Regions from separate parts of the Paenibacillus sp. FW507-14B1B genome, predicted to be linked through region 1. Evidence: predicted binding sites of a transcription regulator. Region 1 holds the regulator's gene; each other region holds the start of a gene.
The links. Region 1 encodes Rex, which represses fermentation and respiration genes when NADH is low (regulators of the CRP and FNR family bind a similar motif). Its sites were predicted from a motif close to TTGTGAAATATTTCACAA; they were not measured.
Positions count from the first base shown of each region.

Region 2: pflB (formate C-acetyltransferase) is a predicted target of Rex. The motif match lies at 3,158-3,175, and genes of this name have one in related genera.
Region 3: qoxA (cytochrome aa3 quinol oxidase subunit II) is a predicted target of Rex. The motif match lies at 2,419-2,436, and genes of this name have one in related genera.
Region 4: AC3WJJ_RS20500 (TorD/DmsD family molecular chaperone) is a predicted target of Rex. The motif match lies at 2,455-2,472, and genes of this name have one in related genera.

Region 1 covers NZ_JBYSWS010000001.1:994,030-998,576, forward strand. Annotated here, with positions in the region: gene AC3WJJ_RS04660 (hypothetical protein) at 1-67, opposite strand, end outside; gene AC3WJJ_RS04665 (cell wall elongation regulator TseB-like domain-containing protein) at 314-832, opposite strand; gene AC3WJJ_RS04670 (amidohydrolase) at 861-2,162, opposite strand; gene AC3WJJ_RS04675 (redox-sensing transcriptional repressor Rex) at 2,149-2,802, opposite strand; gene dinG (ATP-dependent DNA helicase DinG) at 2,839-4,547, opposite strand, start outside.
Region 2 covers NZ_JBYSWS010000001.1:1,156,015-1,160,561, forward strand. Annotated here, with positions in the region: gene pflA (pyruvate formate-lyase-activating protein) at 8-745, opposite strand; gene pflB (formate C-acetyltransferase) at 813-3,074, opposite strand; gene adhE (bifunctional acetaldehyde-CoA/alcohol dehydrogenase) at 3,351-4,547, opposite strand, start outside.
Region 3 covers NZ_JBYSWS010000001.1:341,774-346,320, reverse strand. Annotated here, with positions in the region: gene AC3WJJ_RS01535 (P-loop nucleotide/nucleoside kinase family protein) at 1-43, opposite strand, end outside; gene AC3WJJ_RS01530 (hypothetical protein) at 70-279, opposite strand; gene AC3WJJ_RS01525 (GNAT family N-acetyltransferase) at 479-1,039, opposite strand; gene AC3WJJ_RS01520 (AAA family ATPase) at 1,069-1,668, opposite strand; gene AC3WJJ_RS01515 (hypothetical protein) at 1,865-2,164, opposite strand; gene qoxA (cytochrome aa3 quinol oxidase subunit II) at 2,660-3,643, shown strand; gene qoxB (cytochrome aa3 quinol oxidase subunit I) at 3,713-4,547, shown strand, end outside.
Region 4 covers NZ_JBYSWS010000004.1:398,231-402,777, reverse strand. Annotated here, with positions in the region: gene AC3WJJ_RS20505 (efflux RND transporter permease subunit) at 1-1,613, shown strand, start outside; gene AC3WJJ_RS20500 (TorD/DmsD family molecular chaperone) at 1,722-2,423, opposite strand; gene moaA (GTP 3',8-cyclase MoaA) at 2,805-3,818, shown strand; gene mobA (molybdenum cofactor guanylyltransferase) at 3,931-4,547, opposite strand, start outside.

The DNA.
Region 1 (4,547 bases):
ATCCACCAAAAAGTACCGATGCCGAGATAACGACCGTCAGAACGATAGGAACAATACGTAGTTTCAATGAAGTTCCTCCTTGTTAAATAGATGATATATAGCCGGTCTATCTTATGATGCATACATAACGTATGTCTTCTTCTAACATATACTTGTATACGTTAAATACAAATATGAGTATATCACATCTTATATACTTTTTCATTTTCAAGCTGTGAAAATATTAAAAACTATTTAATTATTTTTTATGCAAACGCTTACATATATGAAATCAAACACACCCCATCCTAAATGAATGGAGTGTTATTATGCTTTACTGATTCGGTAATGTAATGTCTTCGCCGATTGGACGAGCATCCTGAAAACGGTAGAATCGGTATTTTGTTTCATTGTTTAGGTTATACAGCAGCTGCCATACATACTCACCCTCATACATTCCAGGGACGAGCCGTTCGATTACAGCACCAGGCAAATCTGAATTGATCTGAGCTCTTATCTGCGCTTCAGACTTACCGTCACTTAATAATTCTGTATGAACCGTGTCGGCTCCTCCGAATGGTTTATGCTCTTCTGTAAACTTAACCCATACAATAATGTCTTTGTTATCAACATTTTGACCTGTAATAACCCAATACAAACTATCCTTGTCCCAAACTGATTTATAAGTTTTATCCCTCTTAATCAGTCCACCATGTTCTTGAGCTGCTATAATAGCCGCATTTTCTTCTTTCCAAGTATCAGACATGACATAAGAATAATAAATTTGACAAGCCAATAATATGAGCAGAATTCCAGAAACGCTGGAGAGTATCCACTTTGTTTTTTTCTTCAATCTGCGTTCCTCGCTCCCTTGTTATTCCCTAAAGGGTTAACAGCCGTTCGAACGCACTTTGGGCTTCACGGCGAATCTTCTCTTCATCAAGCGTTAAACAATTACCATTCTTGACGATCTGTTTACCATCGACCCATACATGTTCCACATCCTTCGCACTTGCTGAATAGACGGCATGTGAGATGAAATCCGTGTGTGGTAAGAAATGGGCTTGATCCGTATTCAACGCAATAAAATCTGCTTTCATTCCTGGAGCTAGCGTACCAATTTCATCTAAGAATAGAGATTTAGCTCCATAGATGGTACCCATACGAAGTGCTTCCGATGCAGGTATTGCTGTCGGATCACCCGTAACACCTTTATGGATGAGAGCTGCTAAGCGCATTTCCTCGAACATATCCAGGTTGTTATTGCTAGCGGGACCATCTGTTCCTAAAGATACCGTAACACCTGCTTTAAGAAGCTCTGGCACCCTCGCTACACCACTTGCCAGTTTAAGATTACTCCCTGGGTTGTGAGACACAGCAACATTATGAGCTGCCAAAATTTCGATCTCTTCATCCGTTAAATGAACTCCATGCGCTACTAAAGTCGGTCTGGAGAACACACCTAGCTTTTGTAAATGAGCTACGGGTCTCAGACCATAATCCTGGACATTTTGCTGTACTTCTGCAGCGGTTTCGGACATATGTGTATGCAGTGGCAGATCCAGATCGTGTGCAACCTGAACAAATTTCTCAATGTAATCTGGAGGGCAAGTATATGGAGCATGTGGTGATATCATCGTTGTTATACGGCCGTCTGCTTTTCCATGCCAATCCTTGGCGAAAGCTGTAGCCTCATCCAATTTATGCTTCTGAACCTCTGGCGAACATAGTCCAATTACACCACGGGTTAACACACCACGCATGCCTGATTGTTCCGTTACTGCAGCGACCTGATCCATATGGTCGTACATATCCAGGTACGTTGTAGTGCCGCCTTTAAGCATTTCAACTAGCGAAAGGGAGGAACCCCAATATACATCATTCGCCGTGAATTTAGCTTCCATTGGCCACATTTTCTCCTGCAGCCATACCTGAAGTGCGAGGTCATCTCCATATCCACGGAGAAGTGACATCGCTGTATGTCCATGCGTATTGATTAAACCGGGCATAAAGAAAAGATGCGTACCATCAATGATTTCAATATCGGCCTCGACCTGCGGTTCTTCTTCGCCAAGGTAAGTTATACGATCATTCTCGACGACCATATATCCACACAGAATAGATTTCTCTTCCTGGAGGACAGCAAAGGTACCATTTTTGATCATCCACTTATGATTCGTCATGTTCGGCATCTTCCTTTCCGTTAACTAAGTAATAGGCCAAACTTTGAAGGTCTGTCGTGAAATCCGCCGTATGGATGCGAATTTGTGGTGGAGCTTTCAGAATCGTTGGAGCAAAATTGAGAATCGCTTCAATCCCCGCTGATATCAAACTATCTGCTACAGCTTGCGCCTCGACATCAGGAACTGTAATAATACCGATCCGAATTCCCTTCTCCTTGATTGTTGAAGTCAATTCTTCCATAGGCTGAACAACGATATTGTTAATGGATGTACCCACTTTCGGAGTATAAGCATCGAATATAGCTACAATCTTCATATTATCTTTCAAGAATGCGTTGTAGTTAGACAAGGCATGTCCAAGATTACCTGCACCAACAAGCACTACATTAATCTGCTGATCCAGTTTCAGTATATGCCGGATTTTTTCGATTAGGTATGTGACATCGTAGCCAATTCCCTTTCTACCGAAATCTCCGAAATAAGCAAGATCCTTGCGAATCTGTGCTGGGTTCAAATCTAGTTTTTGTCCTAACTCTTGCGAGGACACGGTTGCTACCTCCCGAACATGAAGTTCGTTTAGGTAACGTAAGTAAACGGGCAGTCTGCGTACTACGGCCTCCGAAATTTTTTCCGATTTCATGCATGCTCCCCCTAATAATAAACTCAAAATAATATTCTAATGTTCCTCTTCCTTCCCCATCCACTCCGTGATCCGAGAAACCATTTGCTCTGTTGGCATATGCTCCATCTTCGGTCCAGGTAGTGAATACAAGAAGTGCTTACCATAGTATGATTCAATTACACGGGTATCATATACAATGACGATTCCTTTATCTTGTGCTGTTCTTACAAGGCGTCCGAAGCCTTGTTTAAAGCGAATAACAGCCTGTGGCACAGATAGCTTCATGAATGGATTCTTCTTTTGTTGTTGAAGTAATTCACTCTTCGCCTCAACAAGCGGATGATTTGGCGGTTGAAATGGCAATCGGACAATAGCAAGGCACGTTAGAGCCTCCCCTGGAATATCAACACCTTCCCAGAACGAACTAGTTCCCAAAAGAACGGAAGCACTGCTATCTTGAAACCTGCGAATCAGCTTCGTTCGACTCGTTCCATCCATGCCTTGTCCAAGAACAGCGATGTCACTAGATGACAAGGCTTCTTTCAGAGGCTCATAAACCTGACGAAGCATACGGTAAGAGGTGAATAGCACTAACATGCGCCCACGCGTCACCATGGCCGTATCTGATAGAGATTGGACCAAAGTATTTACGAACAAAGGATCTCCAACGGTTCCCTTTACGCTCGGAAAGTCTCTTGGAATTAACAATAATGCTTGCTCCCGGTAATTAAAAGGAGAAGGAAGTTGAACGGTGTTTAATCGTCCTTGTTCCGAAGCTTCTTGAAGTCCCAAGTTATCAATCATATACTGAAACGATTTATCCACAGATAGGGTAGCAGACGTTAGGATCACGCTCTGTTTCTTGTCAAAAAATAATTCCTTCAACTGACTACTTACATCAACAGGTACCGCGTACATCTGCAATGATTTGCTGCGGAAATTCCCATTGGCCTCCATCCAGTAAACAATACCGTCATCATTCAAAGTCATAAAAAACTTCAAATTCTCACGATGTGAAGCCAAATCCTTAAAGAGTCCATTAATATCCGTAATCAAACTATCTGCACTGTAATCATCCAGTTCTTCACGAATCTCAGAAGTGAGTCGATCACCCTGTCGAACCACGTCACCTAAGGTTACATATATTTGATTCTCAAGTTCTGTTAAGCTAACCCAATCCTTAGGTTTCTTGGACGGCGAAAGACGAAGTGTAAATTGCCCCGACTCACCTGAAGTATCTCCACGCTCAGGTAAAAGACCAAAAAGGAGATCATTTAGGCGATCCCAACTCTCCTTAACCGTCAGAAGATCAGGATAGATCCGATCAATGACTGCTGTCCAATCCCCTGCCTTCTCATGTGCTGAGGTTTGAAGCAATTGACGCAGTGCTGGCAACTGTCCATTCCGGCTATCCTTATATAGGCGGGTCAGTGTATGAACCACAGTGAAATACTTCAAATTAAGCCCTAGATGCTTACCTGCCACATCTTCTAAATGATGTGCTTCATCTATGACAAGCCGTTCATAAGATGGCAAGAGCTGATGATTAGCCTTCACATCAGTGAACAATTTCGAATGATTCGTGATGACCACATCCGCAATTCCCGCTTCGTGTTTCGCACGATGGTAGAAGCATTTACGGAACCACGGGCAAGCACGGCCCAAACAAGAGTCCGATTCACTTGCAACCGTCTCCCAGTAATCTCCGCCCCGACCTCCAAGGTTAAGCTCTTCATCATCCCCTGTCTCTGTCTGAGCTAACC
Region 2 (4,547 bases), 160 kb from region 1:
ACGAATCCTATACCGATAGAACTTCCGTTCTACCCTTCTCAATTAACTCATAAGCCCGTGCAACCTCTGCTTCGGTTGGCGTAGGCACTCCATCCAGAGGATATGCTTTTCCTAAAGCTTCCCACTTATATATTCCCATCTGATGATAAGGAAGGATCTCGAACTTCTCTACCCCATTCAGAGTTGCAATGAAACGCCCAAGCTCAAGCAAATCCTCTTCTTGATCATGGATACCTGGAACAAATACATGTCTAATCCACATCTTACGACCATTATCGGAAAGCCAGCGTGCCATCTTCAAAGTTCGTTCATTCGACTTTCCTGTCAGTTTAATGTGCTTCTCATCATTAATATGCTTCAGATCCAATAATACCAAGTCCGTATTCTCAAGCAATTCACGGATTTTCTCCGGTTCATTATAACCGTTACTATCAAGTGTAGTATGAAGATTCCAACGACGCTTAACTTCCTTAAACAACTGTGTAACAAAAGGATATTGTAGGGTTGGCTCTCCACCCGAAACCGTGAGACCACCACCCGAAGAACGGTAATACTGAAGATATGGCTCTATTTCAGCAAGCGCCTCTTCAACTTCCATCTCCTGTCCTTCATTCAATGCCCAAGTATCCGGGTTATGACAATACTGGCACTTGAGCAAGCAGCCTTGCATAAAGAGTACAAAGCGGATACCCGGACCGTCCACCGTACCAAACGTTTCTATGGAATGCACATGACCTTTTATCATATGATGTCATCCTTTCCGTATCCGCTCTGTGACAAGCCAAGAATTGTTAATACATTACCCGTCCTTATTACATCGAACCATGGAATGTACGGTTGATAACATCTAGCTGCTGTTCGCGGGTCAATTTAATGAAGTTTACTGCATAACCAGATACACGGATTGTCAGTTGAGGATAGTTCTCTGGGTGCTCCATAGCATCAATTAATTGCTCACGATCAAATACGTTTACATTAAGGTGATGCGCATTGCTACCGAAGTATCCATCCATCATAGCTACCAAGTTCTTCTCACGGATATCTTTCTCTTTACCAAGTGCTTTCGGCACAATGGAGAATGTATTCGAAATACCGTCCAAGCTGTGTTCATAAGGTAACTTAGCTACAGAACTCAAGGAAGCAAGTGCACCTTTTTTGTCGCGTCCATGCATTGGGTTCGCACCTGGAGCAAATGGTTCTCCTGCTTTACGTCCATCTGGAGTAGTACCTGTCTTCTTACCGTATACAACGTTCGAAGTAATGGTGAGTACAGATTGTGTTGGCAAAGCATCACGGTAAGCTTTATGTTTACGGATCATGCTCATGAAGGTCTCAACCAATTCTACCGCAATACTGTCTACACGATCATCGTTGTTACCGTAGCAAGGGAAATCTCCCTCAATTTCGAAATCAACAGCGATACCTTCCTCATTACGGATCGGTTTCACTTTTGCGTGTTTGATTGCACTCAGTGAGTCTGCTGCAACGGACAGGCCAGCGATACCACATGCCATTGTACGAAGAATATCGCGGTCATGCAGAGCCATTTCAATCCGCTCATAAGAATATTTATCATGCATATAGTGAATTACGTTAAGTGTATTCATGTATAACTTCGCAAGCCATTCCATCATCGGCTTAAAGCGTTTCATGACTTCATCATAAGTCAGGTACTCCGAAGTGATAGCAGGGAATTCAGGTCCTACTTGTGCACCAGATTTCTCATCACGCCCACCATTGATAGCATACAGAAGGGCTTTAGCTAAATTCGCACGAGCTCCGAAGAACTGCATTTGTTTACCGATACGCATAGCGGATACGCAGCAAGCAATACCATAGTCATCGCCGTAGATCGGACGCATCAGATCATCGTTCTCGTATTGAATCGAGCTTGTCTCGATGGATACTTTTGCACAGAATTTCTTGAATCCTTCAGGCAACTTTTCAGACCAAAGCACAGTCAGGTTTGGTTCTGGGGCAGGTCCAAGGTTGTAAAGGGTGTGCAAGAATCGGAAGCTGTTCTTCGTAACGCGTGTCTCACCATTCACTGACATACCGCCAATGGATTCTGTTACCCAAGTAGGGTCACCACTGAACAAATCGTTGTAATCTGGGGTACGCAAGAATTTAACGATACGAAGTTTCATGACAAAGTGGTCAACCAGTTCCTGTGCTGTTTCTTCAGTCAGTGTACCTTCAGCCAAATCACGCTGAATGTAAATGTCCAAGAACGAGGATACACGTCCAAGGGACATTGCTGCACCGTTCTGTTCTTTAATGGCAGCCAGGTAACCAAAATACAACCACTGGAATGCTTCTTTAGCCGTTGTTGCCGGCTTGGAAATATCAAAGCCATGCATTTCCGCCATTTGCTTCAATTCTTTCAGTGCGCGGATTTGCTCTGACAGCTCTTCGCGAAGACGGATCACTGGCTCATCGATCACATCAACTTCAAGGCTGCTTAGTTCTTTCAATTTATCTTTAATGAGGAAGTCAATACCGTATAGTGAGATCCGGCGATAGTCACCGATAATACGTCCACGTCCGTATGCATCTGGAAGTCCAGTGATGATACCTGCTCTTCGTGCTGCACGCATCTCAGGAGTGTAGGCATCAAATACACCTTGGTTATGCGTTTTACGAATATTTGTGAACATATCCACGATGCTAGCTGGAAGTTCAAAACCATAGGCGTTACAAGCATCAATCATCATTTTAATTCCGCCAAACGGCTGAATCGAACGTTTAAATGGCTCATCGGTTTGTACACCAACGATTTGTTCCTTATCTTTATCCAAATAGCCTGGTTTGTGCGACACAATCGTAGAAGGTGTGTTTACATCCACATCCAATACGCCGCCCGCTTCACGCTCTTTTTTGGTCAGATCGGATACAATGTCCCATAATGCTGTGGTATTCGCTGTAGGTCCAACCAAGAAGTCATCAACACCGTAATATGGCTCAATATTCAAAGCAATAAAGTCATTTACGTCTACTGCTTTTGCCCACTTACCTGTTTTGAACCCTCTCCAACCGGACTGAACGTCTTTAATTTCTTTCTCAATCACCGACATCTCTGATCCCTCCAATTTATGTTCTGTTGTTGAGGCATGAGCTTATGGAATATCTTCTCATGTCCAACATCCCAGATCAATAAATGTGACGCTTTTCACAATGTTGGGCACTATCCCCTGTTTGATTGCGAACTTGAAACTGTAAGAATTATCATCTGAGATTGTTTTTACACTTTTATTGTAGTCCTGTTCAATATATACATCTGTGACTAATATCACAAGGTTGGTGATATTAGTCACGTTGTGTTAAGGGCTGTTTGTTAGTTGTCGTTTTTGTTAGAAACGTCCATAGAATGCATTGCGATAAACATCAGCCAGCTCAGTTACAAGTGGCAGCTTTGGATTCGCAGTCGTACATTGGTCTTCAAACGCACGATCAGCCAAGTACTCTACCCGATTTTCGAAGTCCACTGGATCAATGCCAAGCTGTTGGAACGATTCTTCAATACCCAGCTTCTTGTTCAACTCACGAATGGCGTTAATCAAGCTGTTAACCCCTTCTTCCGTTGTACGAGCTGGTAATCCGAGAATGCGTGCGATCTCAGCATATCTTTCATCCGCAACGAAGTGAGTATATTTAGGCCAAGCAGCAAATTTCGTAGGCTTCTTAGCATTGTAACGAATAACGTGTGGCATTAGAATCGCATTGGTACGTCCGTGAGCCGTATGGTACTGCCCGCCCCATTTATGAGCCAAGCTGTGGTTGATACCAAGGAATGCGTTCGCAAAGGCCATACCTGCCAAAGTAGAAGCATTATGCATTTTCTCACGAGCCAACTTGTCGCCTGTCAGGGCCGACTGTTCAAGGTACTGGAATACGAGTTGAATTGCTTTGATTGCAAGACCATCGGTATAGTCGTTTGCCATAACCGATACATAAGCTTCGATCGCGTGTGTCAGAACGTCCATACCCGTGTCGGCAACAGCGGTTTTTGGCAAACTGTATACAAACTCCGGATCGATAATCGCTACATCAGGTGTCAACTCATAGTCTGCCAAAGGATACTTCGTATTTCCAAGCACTTTATCAGTAATAACTGCGAACGAGGTTACTTCCGATCCTGTACCAGATGTTGTTGGAATCGCAACAAACTTCGCTTTTTGACCGAGACGAGGGTATTTGTAAATCCGTTTACGGATGTCCATGAATTTCTGTTTTAAGTTATTGAAATCTGTATCTGGATATTCATAGAACAACCACATCGCTTTAGCAGCATCCATCGGCGATCCCCCACCAAGCGCGATAATGCAGTCAGGTTGGAATCTCTTCATCATCTCAGCACCACGTTCAACCGTTGTTGTCGATGGATCTGGCTCTACTTCAGAGAATACTTCAATGGCAACAGGAATCTGACGCTGACGCAGATAATGTTCAACTCTCTCCACATATCCGAGTTTCACCATCATTGGGTCCGTAATAATCGCTACCCGAGTAATGTCTGGCATTTTAGCAAGATACTGTGTTGATCCTTT
Region 3 (4,547 bases), 650 kb from region 1:
CACCCGCTGGTCCTGAAATGATATAAACGGTTCTTTGCTTCATAAGATCACTCCATTATTGAAAGTCTCTTACCTTCCAGTTACAAATGATTGAGTTTTGTCACCTTGTTCATCGTGCTCTGAAAATTGACCTCTTGTATATTCTGAAATAACTTTGTTCCAGAAATATTGTGCAGGGATATTCGTCTTAAGTTGGAACACTTCCCATTGCCCTGAATGAAGGTCAAACAACGCGATCGCCGCTAGCTTCCCAACTCCTTGGCGACGATACTTCTTCATTACAAAAAAACTCGGCCATGGAGAAAAAGGTCTTCTCAGCTGTTTGAATCTTCCTAACCAGGGCAAATCCGGCATCCTTCCCACTGATTGCTTATCGTTTCTTTTTCATTTACAGGAGCTGCATATACTTCAACATGGCTTAGGTTCATCCTAAATCACCTCCTCACTTCAAGAATTTGCGTGACTTATTGTGAGATATCTACTTGTATTCTTCTCCACGCACTTTAGCATAGATCATTAGATTAATAAGATGCCCGTATTCATCTCTTCTCCAATTCCGAAGTGTACCTTCATAAGTGAATCCCGTCCGCTCCGCAACGTTCTTACTTCGAGTATTCCTTGAGTCGACTCGAATCTCAAGTCGGTTTGCTCCTAGAATCGTGATCGCATAATTCGAAATGCCATCAACTGCCTCGCTAATAAACCCTTTACCTGAACACGAACTACGAATCCAGTAACCAATCTCAAATCGCCTTGCCTTCCAATCGATGCGGTGAAGTCCGCTGCTTCCGACGAAAGCACCTGTCTTCTTGTCAAATAAATGGAGTACCATATCTGTCCGCTCGAGAAAACTCACTCTAGCTTTTCGCACAAAAGACTCCGATTCATGTACCGACGGTACGTTCATTGCAAAGTGCAGCCATTTACGGAGATCCGAAGCACTCTCTCTAATCGCATCATTAATAACTGCTCCATCACCCCATAAAGGAGCTCGTATGAGCAAACGCTCTGTTTCAAAACTTTCAGGAAATTCAAGCATTATTGGATTCAGTCCAAACCCCTCCTATATTAATGATCAAATAGACGCATTTTTTTTAATTGTGTAATTAGACGATCTACTGTCTTGCGAGGCTTTGATCGCTGGTCGGGAAGCATATGTACACCTGACAATGAAGCAATCTGTTCTACTACATTTTCAATGCGCATTCGGTCTGTATTGAGATGATGTTGAAATACTTCATGTGACAAGCCTTCAATGCAGCGATTGATTTGCTGTGCTGGCCAGGAGTCTGCACGATCTCCACGTTTCTTTAGTCTGTGAAGAAGCACCTCTCTGGAAGCGCATAATGTAAAATGATGAACTGTGATGTCATCTCGTCTCAATCTACCGACAATTTCATCAAAGTATTGAAGACTCGTAATGGTCATCGGCACAATGATAATATTTGAGGATGTCTCATTTATGTAGCGCAGCATTGAATAGTTAAACTCTCTCCACATCGGATAATCCTGAAAATCACCATGTTTACTATCACTCGGTAAGTTCTTACGAATATAATAACCAGCATTTTCAGGATCATAGACATAAGAATTCGGTAAACGGCGATGTATCTCGTAAGATGTCTGGCTCTTGCCCGATCCAAATGCACCATTAATCCATATAATCAAAGATTGTCACTCCTTCTACAAATCTTAAACCTATCCTTTCGTCAAGGACAGCTTATAATCCTATTAGACCGAAATTATTCTCTGTTCATACGTGCATACACATAAAAAGGAGATCTATTATCACAGCTTCTACGCTGCAATAATAGATCTGCACGTGAAAAGACAACAGAAGTCCTACCTCAATGCGTATAACCTATTATATCGTAGGGATCGCATCTTCAAATGAAGAAATGAGAAGTCCGCCAAATGCGGCACCTTCCGCAGATGAAGAAAGTTCGACTTTTGTTAAAAGCTCTACAGATAAGCTACGGCTATTGAATCCAGAAATCGTGTACGTAGCATCTTCGGCTTCCGCACTTGAAACAATAAGCTCCACTGGATGTGGGGAGAGGTTTAGAATGTTAATGGTCGCGTTTTTTCCAGTAGACATATCCTCATAATATGTCTTGGTTTCTCCCGTAGGCAGATAAAATAATTCAGGAATGATAAAAGCCATAATAGCAACCTCCTCTCGCTTTTGAGATAATACATAGTATTCCTCAAATCTAGTTGTGCAACGGTAGATGTCATTGCTTAACACTATTTTTATTGGAGGTTGCAAGCTTTAAATTCAGATAATCATAGGCTCAAAAGTATTTCATGGCAAACATCCCCTTTGATTCCTTCAATTACATGAAACCCTATAAACTCTTACACCACAAGGATTTTCAGGCTTTTTAAGCTCTGAAATTGTGACGAATCTGGTAACTATCGTGAATATTTGAACAAAGTTTGAACTCCCCGAAAACCGCAGTATTACAGTGATTTCTCTCACAACGACCCCTCTTTGTAACAATTTGAACACAGAATGTTACATACTTCGTCATGAATAATACATTTAATGGCAATAGGTGAAATAAATGCTTTTTGCAAACTGTGAAAATAATTCTTAGTATAGATTAAGGAAAGAAACAACCACCAGATGAACAAGTATGAAAGAAAGGGGTACACCATGAAAAAACGAGGGCCGTTATTTGCATTGTTCTTGAGCTTTACATTGCTTTTATCGGGATGCAGCTCACTTACAGTTTTAGATCCTAAAGGACCTGCTGCAAGAACCCTATCTGAGACCATCATATTTTCCATTCTTATGATGCTTGGGGTTTTGGCGGTAGTATACACACTGTATATCTTTATCCTGGTTAAATATCGGGCTAAGAAGTCTAACGAAGGATACGTGCCACCTCACGAAGAGGGAAGTAAGTGGCTGGAGATCACTTGGATCGCCATTCCTATTATTATTGTAGCTATTCTGTCTGTAGTGACCGTTAAGACTACGGTTGCTGTCGAGAAGGTTCCAGCTGGTTATGAGGAGCAAAAGCCACTTGTAATTTATGCTGCTACATCAAACTGGAAATGGCATTTTAGTTATCCGGAGGAAGGAATCGAAACCGTTAACTATGTAAACATTCCTACGAACCGTCCTATTGAATTCCGCATTTATTCATTCGGACCGATCACAAGCCTTTGGATTCCTCAATTGGCTGGACAAAAGTATGGTATGAGTGACATGGTCAACAAACTTAATTTGGTAGCAGATGTTCCTGGATCTTACCTAGGTAAAAACTCAAACTTTAGTGGTGAAGGATTCGCTCACATGGAGTTCGAAACACTGGCTATGCCAGCTGCTGATTTTGATGAATGGGTAAACGACGTGAAGGAAACTGCACCAGAGCTTACGGAAGCTGACTTTAAAAAGCTTCTTGATACGAAATTCGTAGGCAGAATGTCTTTCTCGAATAACCACTTATCATTTAGCCCTGCACCAGAAGAAGGGCATCATGGAAATATGAATCATCAAGAGAACAAGACTGAACATCCTGATCCTGCAACAAAAGATGAGGCTGAGTTCGATACAGAACCAAATGTTGATCCGAACAAGCCTCTGCCGGAATCCCCGGCTGAAGACAACTCAACAAACCATGAAGGACATTAATGATCTGGAGGGATACTCCCTCCTGCCTTTGATATGTACTTCGGACATCCAGAAAGGAGTTAAGCCCTTATGAAATGGGACGAATTTTTCGTTACCGGCGAACCGATGATCTATGGCGCCATGGCAAGTATCGTACTTGCAACGCTCGCAATTATCGTAGGTTTGACCTACTTTAAAAAATGGGGATATTTGTGGCGTGAATGGTTGACTACGGTAGATCATAAGAAGATAGGTGTTATGTATATCATAGCAGCCTTGATTATGCTCTTCCGCGGCGGCGTTGACGCTATCATGATGCGTGCCCAAACGGCAGCACCTGAATTAAAGTTCCTAGACGCTCAACACTATAATGAAATTTTTACTACGCACGGCTTAATTATGATTCTATTTATGGCCATGCCGTTTATCTTCGGTCTGATGAACGTTATCATTCCACTCCAGATCGGTGCGCGTGACGTAGCTTTCCCACGTCTGAACGCAATCAGCTTCTGGTTATTCTTCTTCGGAGCTATGCTCTTGAACATTTCATTTGTCATCGGAGGATCACCGGATTCCGGTTGGACATCCTACTTCCCGCTGGCAAGTAATGAGTTCAGCCATACCGTTGGTAATAACTATTACTCCCTTGCCCTCCAAATTTCAGGGATCGGGACATTGCTTACAGGCTTGAACTTTATCGTTACTATTCTTAAAATGCGTGCGCCAGGTATGACGCTCATGAAAATGCCTATGTTTACCTGGTCTGTATTGATTACCTGTGTCATCATTATCTTTGCTTTCCCAGTTCTTACGATTGCATTGCTTCTGATGATGTTTGACAGACTATTCGGTTCCCAGTTCTTTACGATGGCAAATGGCGGTATGGATATGCTATGGGCCAACCTGTTCTGGGTTTGGGGACATC
Region 4 (4,547 bases), on a different contig from region 1:
TCGTAGCCGTTACACTCGTTCCTGCACTTGCTCACACTCTTTTCCGTAAAGGTGTTAAGAACAAGCGGAACCATGAAGAGAATCCAGGCTCACTTGCTCGCGGTTATCAAAATGTGCTGAGATGGACGCTGAACCACAAGCTGATTACTTTTGGTGCTGCGATTGTGCTGTTGGTCGGTAGCTTGTTCCTCACGAAATTCGTGGGCGTAAGCTTTATGCCGGATCAAGAAGATAAATATGCGATGGTTACTTATTCACCTCAACCAGGCGACCGTCTGGAAGATGTGGAACAACGTGCATTAAAAGCCGAGAAGTACATTCTCGCTCAAGATGGAGTTCAAAGCATGCAATTCTCCATCGGAGGCAGCAACCCACTAGGTATGGGGTCAGCCAATTCCGGTCTGTTTTATGTCATGTACGACCCAGATACGAAGAACTTTGAGGATGTAAAAAAAGACTTAGTCGAAGGCCTCGAGACAGAAGTTCCTGAAGGTGTATGGGCAAGTATGGACATGGGCGGTATGGGCGGTAACCAGCTTACCGTTAATGTCTTTGGTGATTCACTAGATCAGATCAAACCTGTAGCTGATGAAATTGCAGAACTGGCGAAGAAAGATACAGCCAGCTTCGAAAATGCAGAAACCAGCTTGTCAGAAGCCTATGAGCAATACACATTAGTTGCGGATCAAGAGAAGCTTAGCTCTCTCGGTTTGACAGCAGGTCAACTCGCTATGAAGCTCAGCCCAATGCGTGAACGTCCTGTATTGACTGAGGTGAAGATTGAGAATAAATCCTATAAAGTCTACATTGAAGCTGATAATCAGACTTATAAGAGCATCAAGGAAATTGAAAATGAGACGGTAACCTCACCGCTTGGCATGGAAGTCCCAATTAAAGACGTCGCTAAAGTGGAGAAAGGTACCTCACCGGATTCCATTACACGTATCGATGGTAAGATGGTTGTTACCATTAATGCTGACATCCTGACTACAGACGTAGGTAATGCTTCCGCTGATCTTCAAGCCAAAGTTGATAAAATGAAGCTACCTGAGGGTGTTTCTGTCTCCTTCGGCGGCGTAACCGAACAGATTAATGAAACATTCGGTCAGCTTGGTCTTGCAATGTTGGCAGCCATTGCGATTGTTTACTTCGTTCTTGTTGTTACTTTCGGAGGTGCGCTTGCTCCATTCGCGATCCTGTTCTCACTACCATTCATCGTCATTGGTGCAATCGTCGCCTTGCTGATTACAGGTGAAACACTGAACGTATCTGCTTTGATGGGTGTACTGATGTTGATTGGTATCGTTGTAACGAACGCGATTGTACTGATAGACCGTGTTATCCATAAGGAACGTGAGGGAATGTCTACTCGCGATGCACTTCTTGAAGCAGGTGCAACACGTCTTCGTCCAATTCTGATGACTGCTCTTGCAACCATAGGAGCATTGCTGCCACTCGTCTTCGGATGGGAGAACAGCGCAGGTATTATTTCTAAAGGGCTCGGTATTACGGTTATCGGCGGTTTGATCAGTTCTACACTGCTGACACTTGTCGTTGTCCCTGTGGTATACGAATTCCTCATGAAATTCCACAAAAAGCAAATCGAAGATTAATTCAAAAAGGACACACTCCGAATTATAGGAAGTGTGTCCTTTTTTTCATTTGTTCTTATATGAAGAAGTACATCTAGACCTGATTGTAGCTTGTATCAATCATTGTCTCTATGCGAGTACAGGTTCACGAACCGGCTCTTTAACCGTCAGACAAGACTGTCTCCAAGTCCGAAGCATCGCCACATCGTATTCAAGGAACTCTGCAAGCAATCGTGATACCGATAAATAGATCGGACTCATCGTTGAAGCGTTTAGTTCTCTACATAGTGCAGGGATCCAGGTGAGTAAATGTTCTTCCAAGAATCGAATCTGGATATCCATGAGCTCGATCATGCTATCTTCGGAGTACAAACTATTCAGCATACGATCATGCAGTACCGTTATAAATTCAAGCTCAATTGCAAGGTGATCGTCAGGTTCGCCGCTCACTTTCTTAAAAGCGACCCCCGCCGATGCATAGAAATCCGATAGATCCTGTGCCGTACATGAGTAAGGAGAATAACGCGATTCCGCTAATGGACGCTGTTTCGAATGCTGCAGCAATCTACGGTATTCGGCACCTTCCCTTTCGCAAATCTTCACGAGTTCCTCTGGTGAGCGGCCACTTAAATAATGCATAAGCTCACGGCCTCCACGAGTTAACTCAGCAGCTTTACTAATGCCATGACTGCGACTCCAATGTGCAACTAAAGATAGTGTAGGCTTGTGGCCTAGAAATTCAGTGAGCAGCTGATAAATCGTCCCGCGATTTTCCAGCCACCTGTGACAGACGTCAGGTACCTCCAATGTTTGAACAGACGATATCGCCATATCGAACCTCCTAATGGTGACCTCTTGTTGGATGTGATATCCTTCACAGTATATCGCAAATGACTGAACTATGGGTGATTTAATGAAAAATGATTCCCGGAAGTTTCTGAAAATTCTGGAAATCATCCTGAAAACAGCGGCCATCCAGATCAGGATGGCTTAACTGTTAACTCAGGGCATATTTCCTAGGGGAAATTCATGTTCCTGTAACTACAGTATAAGGACACCTGAAAACGTTTTCTGTGATAGAGTTCACATGGATCGCATTTATATGCGAATTTTAAAGTTAAAATTTAATCTTTTATCATGTCCACTCCATTGACTCCCGCTCCGGCAATCGCTACAATGTGACCATGCTAGCTGGAAAGGGGATTCCGATAGATGAAACCAAATGTTGAACCACTGACGGACTCCTTTGGAAGGATCCATGATTATATCCGAATATCGGTAACCGACCGTTGTAATCTTCGCTGTGTGTACTGCATGCCTGAAGAAGGAATGGTATTTCAGCCGCATGACGAAATCATGAGCTATGAAGAGATTGCAGCTGTACTTAAAGTCCTTGCGCCAATGGGCGTGTCCAAGGTACGGCTCACAGGTGGCGAACCGCTCGTTCGCAAAGATTTAGAGTCTCTTGTCGCTATGATCTCCGCGATTGAAGGAATTCAGGATATTTCGCTTACAACCAACGGGCTTCTGTTACCTTCAAAGGCCCGTCTTTTAAAAGAAGCAGGACTTACTCGGATCAACATAAGCCTTGATTCATTACAGGAAGAGCGCTATGCATCAATTACCCGAGGTGGCGATGTGCGGAAGGTGCTTGAAGGCATCGAAGCTGCATATGAGGCTGGACTCGATCCGATCAAGCTCAATATGGTATTGATGAAAGGTTTTAATGAGGATGAAATTCGAGCGTTTATTGCAATGACCCTTGAGCGTCCTCTTCATGTCCGCTTTATTGAATATATGCCCATTGGACAGGCTTCTGATGAATGGCGCAAAACATACATTCCTCTAAGCCATGTAACCGATGTTTGTCGCGAAGCGGGTTGGTCTATTCAAGAGGATCAAGGTCCCGCGGGTAATGGACCCTCTCGCAATATGAGAGTTGAAGGCGCTGCAGGCACTTTCGGGCTTATCCATCCGGTAAGTGATCACTTCTGTGACTCCTGCAATAGACTTCGTCTCACCGCAGATGGACATATTAAGGCTTGTCTCTATTGGTCTGATGAGTTCAACGTTCGCCGGGTTGCTCATGATCCGGAAGCCACAGCTGCCTTATTCCGTAAAGCATTAGGGAATAAACCGCAAAACCACGAGATGGCTCTAGCACTCGAGAAAAAAGCCCAAAGTCACACGCCCACTCATCGACGTATGTCGCAGATTGGTGGCTAAGGAGCGATTTCCAATCCATGCTCAGGACATGTAAATAAAGCAGCTTTCGGGAAATCCGAAGCTGCTTATTTCATTCCCTACCGTTCAGCACGTTTCACTCGGCCCCTACGAATCAAGAAATGTCACCCGAAGTAGAATCCTCCACCCACTTACATGCTGTAACATAGTCTTTAGGCTCATTCATGTTAAATAAATCCCGTGTAGTCTCCCTCCCTACTCGCTGGGACAAGTCTTCCACTGGAACATACAATACATGTAAATGAGCAAGCCAATCCATCATACGCAGTTCATTTCGGCTTAAACAGTTCGCAAGGCTTCTCTGAACATCCCGGTGATAAAGGGCAAAGAGAGGCTGCGCTTTACCTCCAACTACAGGTATTACCGCGTCGAGCTCAGTGCGTCCAACTGCCTCATCCCTAAGATCATGGAGCAAGTCCGCCCTTGTCTTTTCCACTTCGGTTTCTCTGGTCATATCGCCTGCCGCAATTTGAATAAGCGCCTGCATCGTCTCTGCACTCACAAATGGCATATCACATGCCACAACCATATTCCAAGCTGTTTCAGATCTATTTAGACAAGCATGCAGCCCAGCCATTGGCCCCTTGCCGATATAAATATCCCTTACTGTTTTTAATCCTAGGAATTCATAAGGCTTCGGGTTGCTGATGGAGATAAGCACTTCCCTACATACCGCTCTAAGAGTCAGTGCCGTGCGTTCAATGGAAGTAA